One region of the Allobosea sp. FW305-C-101 genome, then DNA from elsewhere that is predicted to be linked to it. Evidence: riboswitches for the same ligand, from Rfam matches in the RefSeq annotation. Region 1 holds a riboswitch; the other holds the start of a gene.

Region 1 (3,796 bases):
GATCTCGCGGCCGCGCTCCGGCGTGATCGGGCGTTCCGGCGAGAGCGGCCCGATCAGCGCCTCCATGAAGCCGCCGACGATCATCGCGGCGGCGGCATCGGGATCGACCGCACGGAAAGCCCCCTGCCGTTCGCCTTCGACGACGAGCGCGCGAAAAATGCCGGCGATCTCGCGGCGATAGTCGAGCCGCGTCGCGTCGACGGCCGGGTCGGCGGGCTCGGCGATCATCGACCAGGCAAGGCGGCGATTGGCGAAGGCGCGACGAGCGAAGGCCTCGACCGCGGCGGTCAGGCGCTCAGTGACGGGCGCATCGCTCGCCGCGATCTCGCGCAGCACGGCGAGTTCGCGCGACGACACGGCTGCGACGATCTCCGCCATCAGCTCGGCCTTGGAGGCGAAATAGGAATAGACACTGCCGGTCGAGACACCGCTGGCGGCGGCAACCGCGGCGATCGAGGTCTCGTGGAAGCCGACCTCCGAGACGATGCCGCGCGCGGCGGCGAGGATCGCCTCGCGCTTGCCAGCCTTGCGGGGTTGCCTCGACTGCAGACCGGCCATAGGTAATCTCAAAATTGAATTTGAATTCGGATTCAAATTGAAGAGATGGCTGGCCGCCGTCAAGAGCTGGAACGAGAATGACCGGGTTCGAGCCCAGCAAGCCGTGAGCGAGATCGCCTACAGACCGTTCAGGCGCGCCCCTGCGCCCCTCCCCCGCGGCGCCGCGAGCACTCAGGAAGGCGGCGCGTTGCCGGAATCCGCGGCCCGATCGCGGCCGGCCCAGCGCTCGACCGAATGATCGATGGCGAGCAGGACGAGCCCAAGCACCGTGGCCGATGCCACGATCGCATGATCGCCGAGGCCGGCGGCACAGCCAAGCGCAGCAGTGACCCATATCGCTGCGGCCGTGGTCAGCCCTGTCGGCGTCGAAGCCCCCCGGCGCAGGACAATGACGCCGGCGCCCAGGAAGCCGATCCCGGTCAGCAAGCCCTGAACGACGCGGCTGGCAGCGTCGGCCTCATGCGGCTCGCTGAAGATCGTCGCGGCGGCGGCCGTGCCCAATCCGACCAGCCCGAAGGTGCGAATCCCGGCGGCGCGCTGCTTGTTGGTCCGCTCCCAGCCCACGACGATGCCGGCCGCCATCCCGGCCAGCAGCCTGAGCAGCAGATCCAGCTCTCCCCACAGAAAACCACTCATGGCCCCACCCTCGCAAACGATGATCGAGGGCATGAACGCGCGAGGGCCGTTCGCGTTCGTTCTGCGGCAAAGCACCGGCAGCCGGTGAGGAAAGCTATTAGAACTCGATCCCCTGCTGTGCTTTCACACCCGCCGCGAAATGGTGCTTCACCAGCGTCATCTCGGTGACGAGGTCGGCCGCCTCGATCAATTCCGGCTTGGCATTGCGGCCGGTGACGACGACGTGCAGGTCCGGACGGCGGGCATGTAGAACCTCGACCACCTCGGCGAGCGGCAGATAGTCGTAGCGCAGGGCGATGTTGAGCTCGTCCAGCACCAGCAGGCGAATCTCCGGATCGGCCATCAGCTCCCTAGCTTTGGCAAAGGCGCGCTCGGCAGCGGCGATGTCGCGGGCCTTGTCCTGCGTCTCCCAGGTGAAGCCCTCGCCCATGCTGTGCCACGAGACCTGATCGCCGAAGGCTTCGAGCGCCTTGCGCTCGCCGGTCGACCAGGCGCCCTTGATGAACTGCACCACGCCGATGCGCCAGCCATGGCCGAGCGCCCGAAGGATCAGGCCGAAGGCCGCCGTCGACTTGCCCTTGCCGGGGCCGGTATTGACGATCAGAAGCCCTTTCTCGACCGTCTTGGAGGCGACCTCGGCATCCTGCACCGCCTTGCGCTTCTCCATCTTCGCCTTGTGGCGGGCGGCGTCATCAGTATCCGTCATCATTTCACTCGCATCGGCAATCCGGCGACCATGAAGACCACGCTGGCCGCACGCGCCGCAAGCGCCTGATGGAGGCGCCCGGCCTCGTCGCGGAAGCGGCGGGCCAGCGCATTCTCCGGCACGATGCCGAGACCGACCTCGTTGCCGACCAGTACGAGCGGGGCGGAGACACGCTCGCAGGCGGCGATCAGGCCCTCGCGTGCCGCCGCCGTGTCGTGCTCTGCGAGGATCAGATTGGTGAGCCAGAGCGTCAGACAATCGACCAGGATCGGCCGGCCCGCCGGCTGGGCAGCGATCGCGCCGGCCAGATCGAGCGGGGCATCCACCGTCTGCCAGCCGGCTGGCCGGCGCGCGCGGTGCTCGGCGATGCGCTCGCGCATCTCGTCGTCATAGGCCTGGGCGGTAGCGATATAGGTCCAGGGTGCCGGCAGGACCTCGATCAGCGCTTCGGCATGACGGCTCTTGCCGGAGCGGGCTCCGCCGAGGACGAGGGTGAGATGGGGCAACTCCATTCAAAAAATCCTCTGCCGTCATGCTCGGGCTTGACCCGAGCATCTCCATCCGAACGAGGCACCGGAGCCCCTTCCTGCAAGAGATTCCTGGGTCAAGCCCGAGAATGACGCCCTTGCGACGCGCATTGCATTGCACAGCAACACGGCGATGGCTAATGATGATCCCCGACGGTGCCTCCGCGAGGAGGTGAAAAGGGAACGCGGTGCGAGACCGCGGCTGCCCCCGCAACTGTAAGCGGATGTCCTTCGCCATCGGCCACTGGAGCGCGAGTTCCGGGAAGGCGGCACAGGGCGCCAAATCCGCGAGCCAGGAGACCTGCCGTCGACCCGCAGAGATCCAACCGGCTGCCGGCGGGGCGGCCACGGAGAACGCTTATGAACACCGCCTCGGTTTCCACCCCCACGCTCAGCGTTTCGGAACGCGTCAAGGCGGTTGCCGCCGCGCTCGTGATCGGCGTCGCGCTGATCTACACGACCGGTTTCGCCGCCTCGTCGAACGTGCACAACGCCGCGCACGACACCCGTCACGGCCTCGCCTTTCCCTGCCACTGAGGGAAAGTCATCATGGTCACGCGTGTTCTCACGGTCAGCATCCTGGCCGGGCTTCTGGCCGGCTTGATCGTCGCCGCCCTCCAGCATGTCACCACCACCCCGCTCATCCTCAAGGCCGAGACCTATGAGGCGGCGCTCGCGCTGAAAGCGCCGACGCTGGCCGCCTTCGACGGGGAAGCAAAAATCATCCTCGCGCATGGCCCGGCCGGCGATGCGCCCGGCCACGACCACGCCGAATGGAAGCCGCAGGACGGCCTCCAGCGCACGCTCTTCACCAGCGCAGTGACGATCGCGACCGCGATCGGCTTCGCGGCGCTGCTGCTGGCGGGCATGATCGCGGCCGGCGACAGGATCGACCAGCGCAGCGCACTCGTTTGGGGTGCCTGCGGATTCCTCGCGCTCGGGCTTGCGCCTGCCATGGGGCTCGCGCCGGAACTGCCGGGCGCCGCCTCCGCCGCATTGGAGCAGCGCCAGCTCTGGTGGCTCTGGACCGCGGTCGCCACCGCGGCCGGGCTCTTTGTGTTCCTGCGCTTCGAGCAGCCCTGGCTCAAGCTTGTGGCGATCGTGCTGATCCTGCTCCCGCATGTCGTCGGCGCCCCGCATCCGGCCGCGCCGGAGAGCAAGGTGCCGGCCGAGGTCGCCGCCCATTTCGCGTCGCTCTCGCTCGGCATCCAGGCCGCGCTCTGGCTCGTCACCGCCTTCATGGTCGGCGTGCTCTGGCCTTGGGCGAGCCGCCGGGCCGCGGAAGCCTGAAGGCAAAGCAATGTCCGAGGGTGACCTCACCATCCATGTCTGTACGGCCTGCCGCCGTGCCCGCGCCGATCTCCCGGAA
Region 2 (3,796 bases), on a different contig from region 1:
CCTGTGCGAACTCCGGCACCATGTAGTGGTAGTTGGTGTCGAACCACTTGGTCATTTCCTGCGCCGGGACGCCATGGGCATGATCGTGGTCGTGATGGGCATGGCCGCAGGATGTATGCGGCTCGGCTTCGCCCTGCGAGCCGCGAGCCATGGCGAAATAGGTGCCAAGCGGCACCGGCCCGCCCTTCCAGCCATAGATGTCCGGGATCGCGCCGACCATGACACTGGTGTCGAGCACCTGGTCGTAGAAGGAGAAGTCGTTCGACGGGATCACGCTGATCCCTTGCGCCTTCTGGCGCGCCCAGTTGGCCGCGCGCAGGCCCTCAGCGGCCTCGACGAGCGATCTTTCGTCGGATTTTCCGGCCCAGAAGCTTTCGAGCGCGGTCTTGAGTTCGCGGCGCGGACCGATGCGCGGCGTGCCGAGTGCAGCGACAGGTACTGATTGAGACATAGGCTTAACCCCGACTAGTTGGGGGCAAAGGCCAAAGCGGACGCGGGACGAGGACCGTCCGGACGCAAGAATCCGGGCGGCGCCGCCAAGCGCACCACCGGGACACCCCGCCCGAGGACGTTCATGTTGTCGGGGCAGGTCTCCTGGCTCGCGGGTCGTCGCTCTTGCCCGTCTTCCCAAGGCCTTGCGGCCTCAGTGACATGGGTGGGCAGAAAGCTCGCCGCTGACAGTTGCGGGGGCAGCGCCGGTCTCTCACCGGCTTCCCTCTTAGCTCCGATGCGGCAAGCCGCACCGAAGAACCTCGACGCCGCATCATGGGCCATCATTTCCGGGCCGTCAACAAGAGATATAAAGACATATTTATGTCTTCATGTGACGAGCAGCGCTCGGGGAGCTGCCGCCGAGATGTCCTCGCTTTCCGCATGCGATCGAGGAAGAGCATACGACCGATTGACATCGGAGCGGAGAGTGACGCTAGATGTAGTTGTCGATGGTCTCTCGAATCGCAAGATCGAGAGCTAAGAGGGAAGCCGGTGAGAGACCGGCGCTGCCCCCGCAACTGTCAGCGGTAAGTTCTTAGTCCAGCGTTGTCACTGAGGCTGCAAGGCCTTGGGAAGACGGACGAGAGCGGTGACCCGCGAGCCAGGAGACCTGCCGCGACCCTTGTTTACGTCCTCGGGCGGGGTGTCCCGGTGGTGCGCTTGGCAGGTCGCGGCATCGTATCGTCGCGCGCCTTCTCGACGCGACCGCTCGGCCTTTGCCCCCAACATCTTGGGGTTGATGCCGATGTCTCTTTCTCTCGAAGCCGAACGGCCTTCACTGGCCCCGCTGGGTGCCGAACCTGCTGCATCGCCGCGCGCCGCAGCGGCGGAGCCCGGCTACCAGCTCATCCGCCGCAATGGCGCGGTAACGCCCTTCGACCCCTCGAAGATCGCGGTCGCCCTGACCAAGGCTTTCCTGGCGGTCGAGGGCGCGAGCGCCGCCGCGTCCCGTCGCATCCATGATGTCGTCGCCGACCTGACCGAACAGGTCGTCTCCGGCCTGACGCGCCGCGCCGCGACCGGCCGCACCTTCCATATCGAGGACGTGCAGGATCAGGTCGAGCTCGCGCTGATGCGCGGCGCACACCACAAGGTTGCCCGTGCCTATGTTCTCTATCGGGCAGAGCGGGCGCAGGAGCGGGCGAGGGCGCAGGCCGGGTCCGCGCCGGTCGCTGTCGCGCCGTCGCTGCAGATGAAGCTCACTGACGGCACGCTCGTTCCGCTCGACGCCGCCCGCCTCGACAAGGTCGTGCGCGAGGCTTGTGCCGGGCTCGACGGCGTCGCGGCCGAGCCGATCCTGATGGAGACCCGCCGCAACCTCTATGACGGCATTTCGCTCGACGAATTGGCACTGGCGCCGATCCTCGCTGCGCGGACGCTGATCGAGAGCGAGCCGAACTACGCCAAGGTCTCGGCCCGCCTCCTGCTCGACAAGCTGCGGCGCGAGGCGCTGAGCTTCGTCCATGGCCATGCCGAACAGGCGACGCAGGAAGAGATGGCCGCCGGCTACGGCGACTACTTCACCGCCTATCTCAAGACCGGTATCGCCAATGAATTGATCGACCCCGAGCTCGGCCGCTTCGACATTGCCCGCATCGCGGCGGCGCTGAAGCCCGAGCGCGATCTCCAGTTCGACTATCTCGGCTTCCAGACGCTTTACGACCGCTATTTCCTGCATGTCCGGGGCAACCGCTTCGAGCTGCCGCAGGCCTTCTTCATGCGCGTCGCGATGGGCCTCGCCATCCGCGAGATCGATCGCGAGGGCAGGGCGATCGCGTTCTACGACCTGCTCTCCTCCTTCGATTTCATGGCCTCGACCCCGACCCTGTTCAACTCCGGCACGCTGCGCCCGCAGCTCTCCTCCTGCTTCCTGACCACCGTCGCCGACGATCTCGACGGCATCTTCAAGGCGGTGAAGGACAACGCCCTGCTCGCCAAATACTCGGGGGGCCTCGGCAATGACTGGACGCCGGTGCGGGGCTTGGGCGCGCATATCAAGGGGACGAATGGCGAGAGCCAGGGCGTGGTGCCGTTCCTCAAGGTCGCCAACGACACGGCCATCGCCGTCAACCAGGGCGGCAAGCGCAAGGGCGCGGTCTGCGCCTATCTCGAGACTTGGCATGTCGATATCGAGGAGTTCCTCGATCTCCGCAAGAACACCGGCGACGACCGCCGCCGCACCCATGACATGAACACGGCGAACTGGATTCCCGACCTGTTCATGCAGCGCGTCGAGGCCGGCGGCGACTGGACGCTGTTTTCGCCGGACGAGGTTCCTGACCTGCACGACCTCTATGGCAAGCCGTTCAAGACGGCCTACGAGGCCTACGAGGCAAAGGCGGCCAGCGGCGGCATCAAGGTCTTCAAGCGCATCAAGGCGGTCGATCTCTGGCGGCGCATGCTGACCATGCTGTTCGAGACCGGCCATCCCTGGATCACCTTCAAGGATGCATGCAACCTGCGCTCGCCGCAGCAGCATGCCGGCGTGGTGCATTCGTCGAACCTCTGCACCGAGATCACGCTGAACACCTCGGCCGACGAGGTCGCGGTCTGCAATCTCGGCTCGGTCAACCTTGCGGCGCATGTCACGGCCGAGGGGCTCGATCAGGCGCGGCTGGCGCGGACCGTGAAGACCGCGATGCGGATGCTCGACAATGTCGTCGACATCAATTTCTATACGATCCCCGAGGCGCGACGTTCGAACCTGCGCCACCGCCCGGTCGGACTGGGGCTGATGGGCTTCCAGGACGCGCTTCAGACCTTGCGCCTGCCGGCTGCCTCGGAGCAGGCGGTAGCTTTCGCTGATACGTCCATGGAGGTGATCAGCTTCCATGCGATCTCGGCCTCGGTCGATCTCGCCGCCGAGCGCGGGCGCTATCCAAGCTTCGAGGGCTCGCTCTGGTCGAAGGGTATCCTGCCGATCGACTCGCTCGACATCCTCTCGGAAGCCCGCGACGGCGATGTCGAGCTCGACCGCTCGGCGACGCTGGATTGGGAAGGCTTGCGCGAGCGGATGAAGACCACCGGCATGCGCAACTCCAACACGATGGCGATCGCGCCGACCGCGACGATCTCCAACATCGTCGGGGTCTCGCAATCGATCGAGCCGAGCTACAGCCAGCTCTACGTCAAGGCGAATATGTCGGGCGACTTCACCGTCGTGAATGCCGGACTCGTCCACGACCTGAAGGCGAGGGGGCTCTGGGACGAGGTGATGGTCTCGGACCTCAAGTACTATGACGGCAAGGTCAGTGGGATCGATCGCGTCCCGGCCGATCTCAAGGCGCTTTACGCCACCTCCTTC

What was found. A riboswitch is a leader RNA that binds a small molecule or an ion and turns the genes downstream of it on or off. The one in region 1 is predicted to bind cobalamin.
Region 2: it holds a riboswitch for cobalamin, as region 1 does, so the genes downstream of both, AC3WMA_RS06925 (ribonucleoside-diphosphate reductase subunit alpha) here and AC3WMA_RS22260 (CbtB domain-containing protein) in region 1, are expected to answer to the same signal.

The regions. Positions count from the first base shown of each region.
Region 1 covers NZ_JBYSYT010000006.1:68,304-72,099, reverse strand. The annotation lists gene AC3WMA_RS22280 (TetR/AcrR family transcriptional regulator) at 1-558, opposite strand, end outside; gene AC3WMA_RS22275 (MgtC/SapB family protein) at 730-1,194, opposite strand; gene cobO (cob(I)yrinic acid a,c-diamide adenosyltransferase) at 1,292-1,900, opposite strand; gene cobU (bifunctional adenosylcobinamide kinase/adenosylcobinamide-phosphate guanylyltransferase) at 1,900-2,412, opposite strand; cobalamin riboswitch at 2,565-2,750, shown strand; gene AC3WMA_RS22260 (CbtB domain-containing protein) at 2,788-2,964, shown strand; gene AC3WMA_RS22255 (CbtA family protein) at 2,977-3,717, shown strand; gene AC3WMA_RS22250 (DUF1636 family protein) at 3,728-3,796, shown strand, end outside.
Region 2 covers NZ_JBYSYT010000001.1:1,452,964-1,456,759, reverse strand. The annotation lists gene metE (5-methyltetrahydropteroyltriglutamate--homocysteine S-methyltransferase) at 1-451, opposite strand, end outside; cobalamin riboswitch at 568-770, opposite strand; cobalamin riboswitch at 925-1,124, shown strand; gene AC3WMA_RS06925 (ribonucleoside-diphosphate reductase subunit alpha) at 1,238-3,796, shown strand, end outside.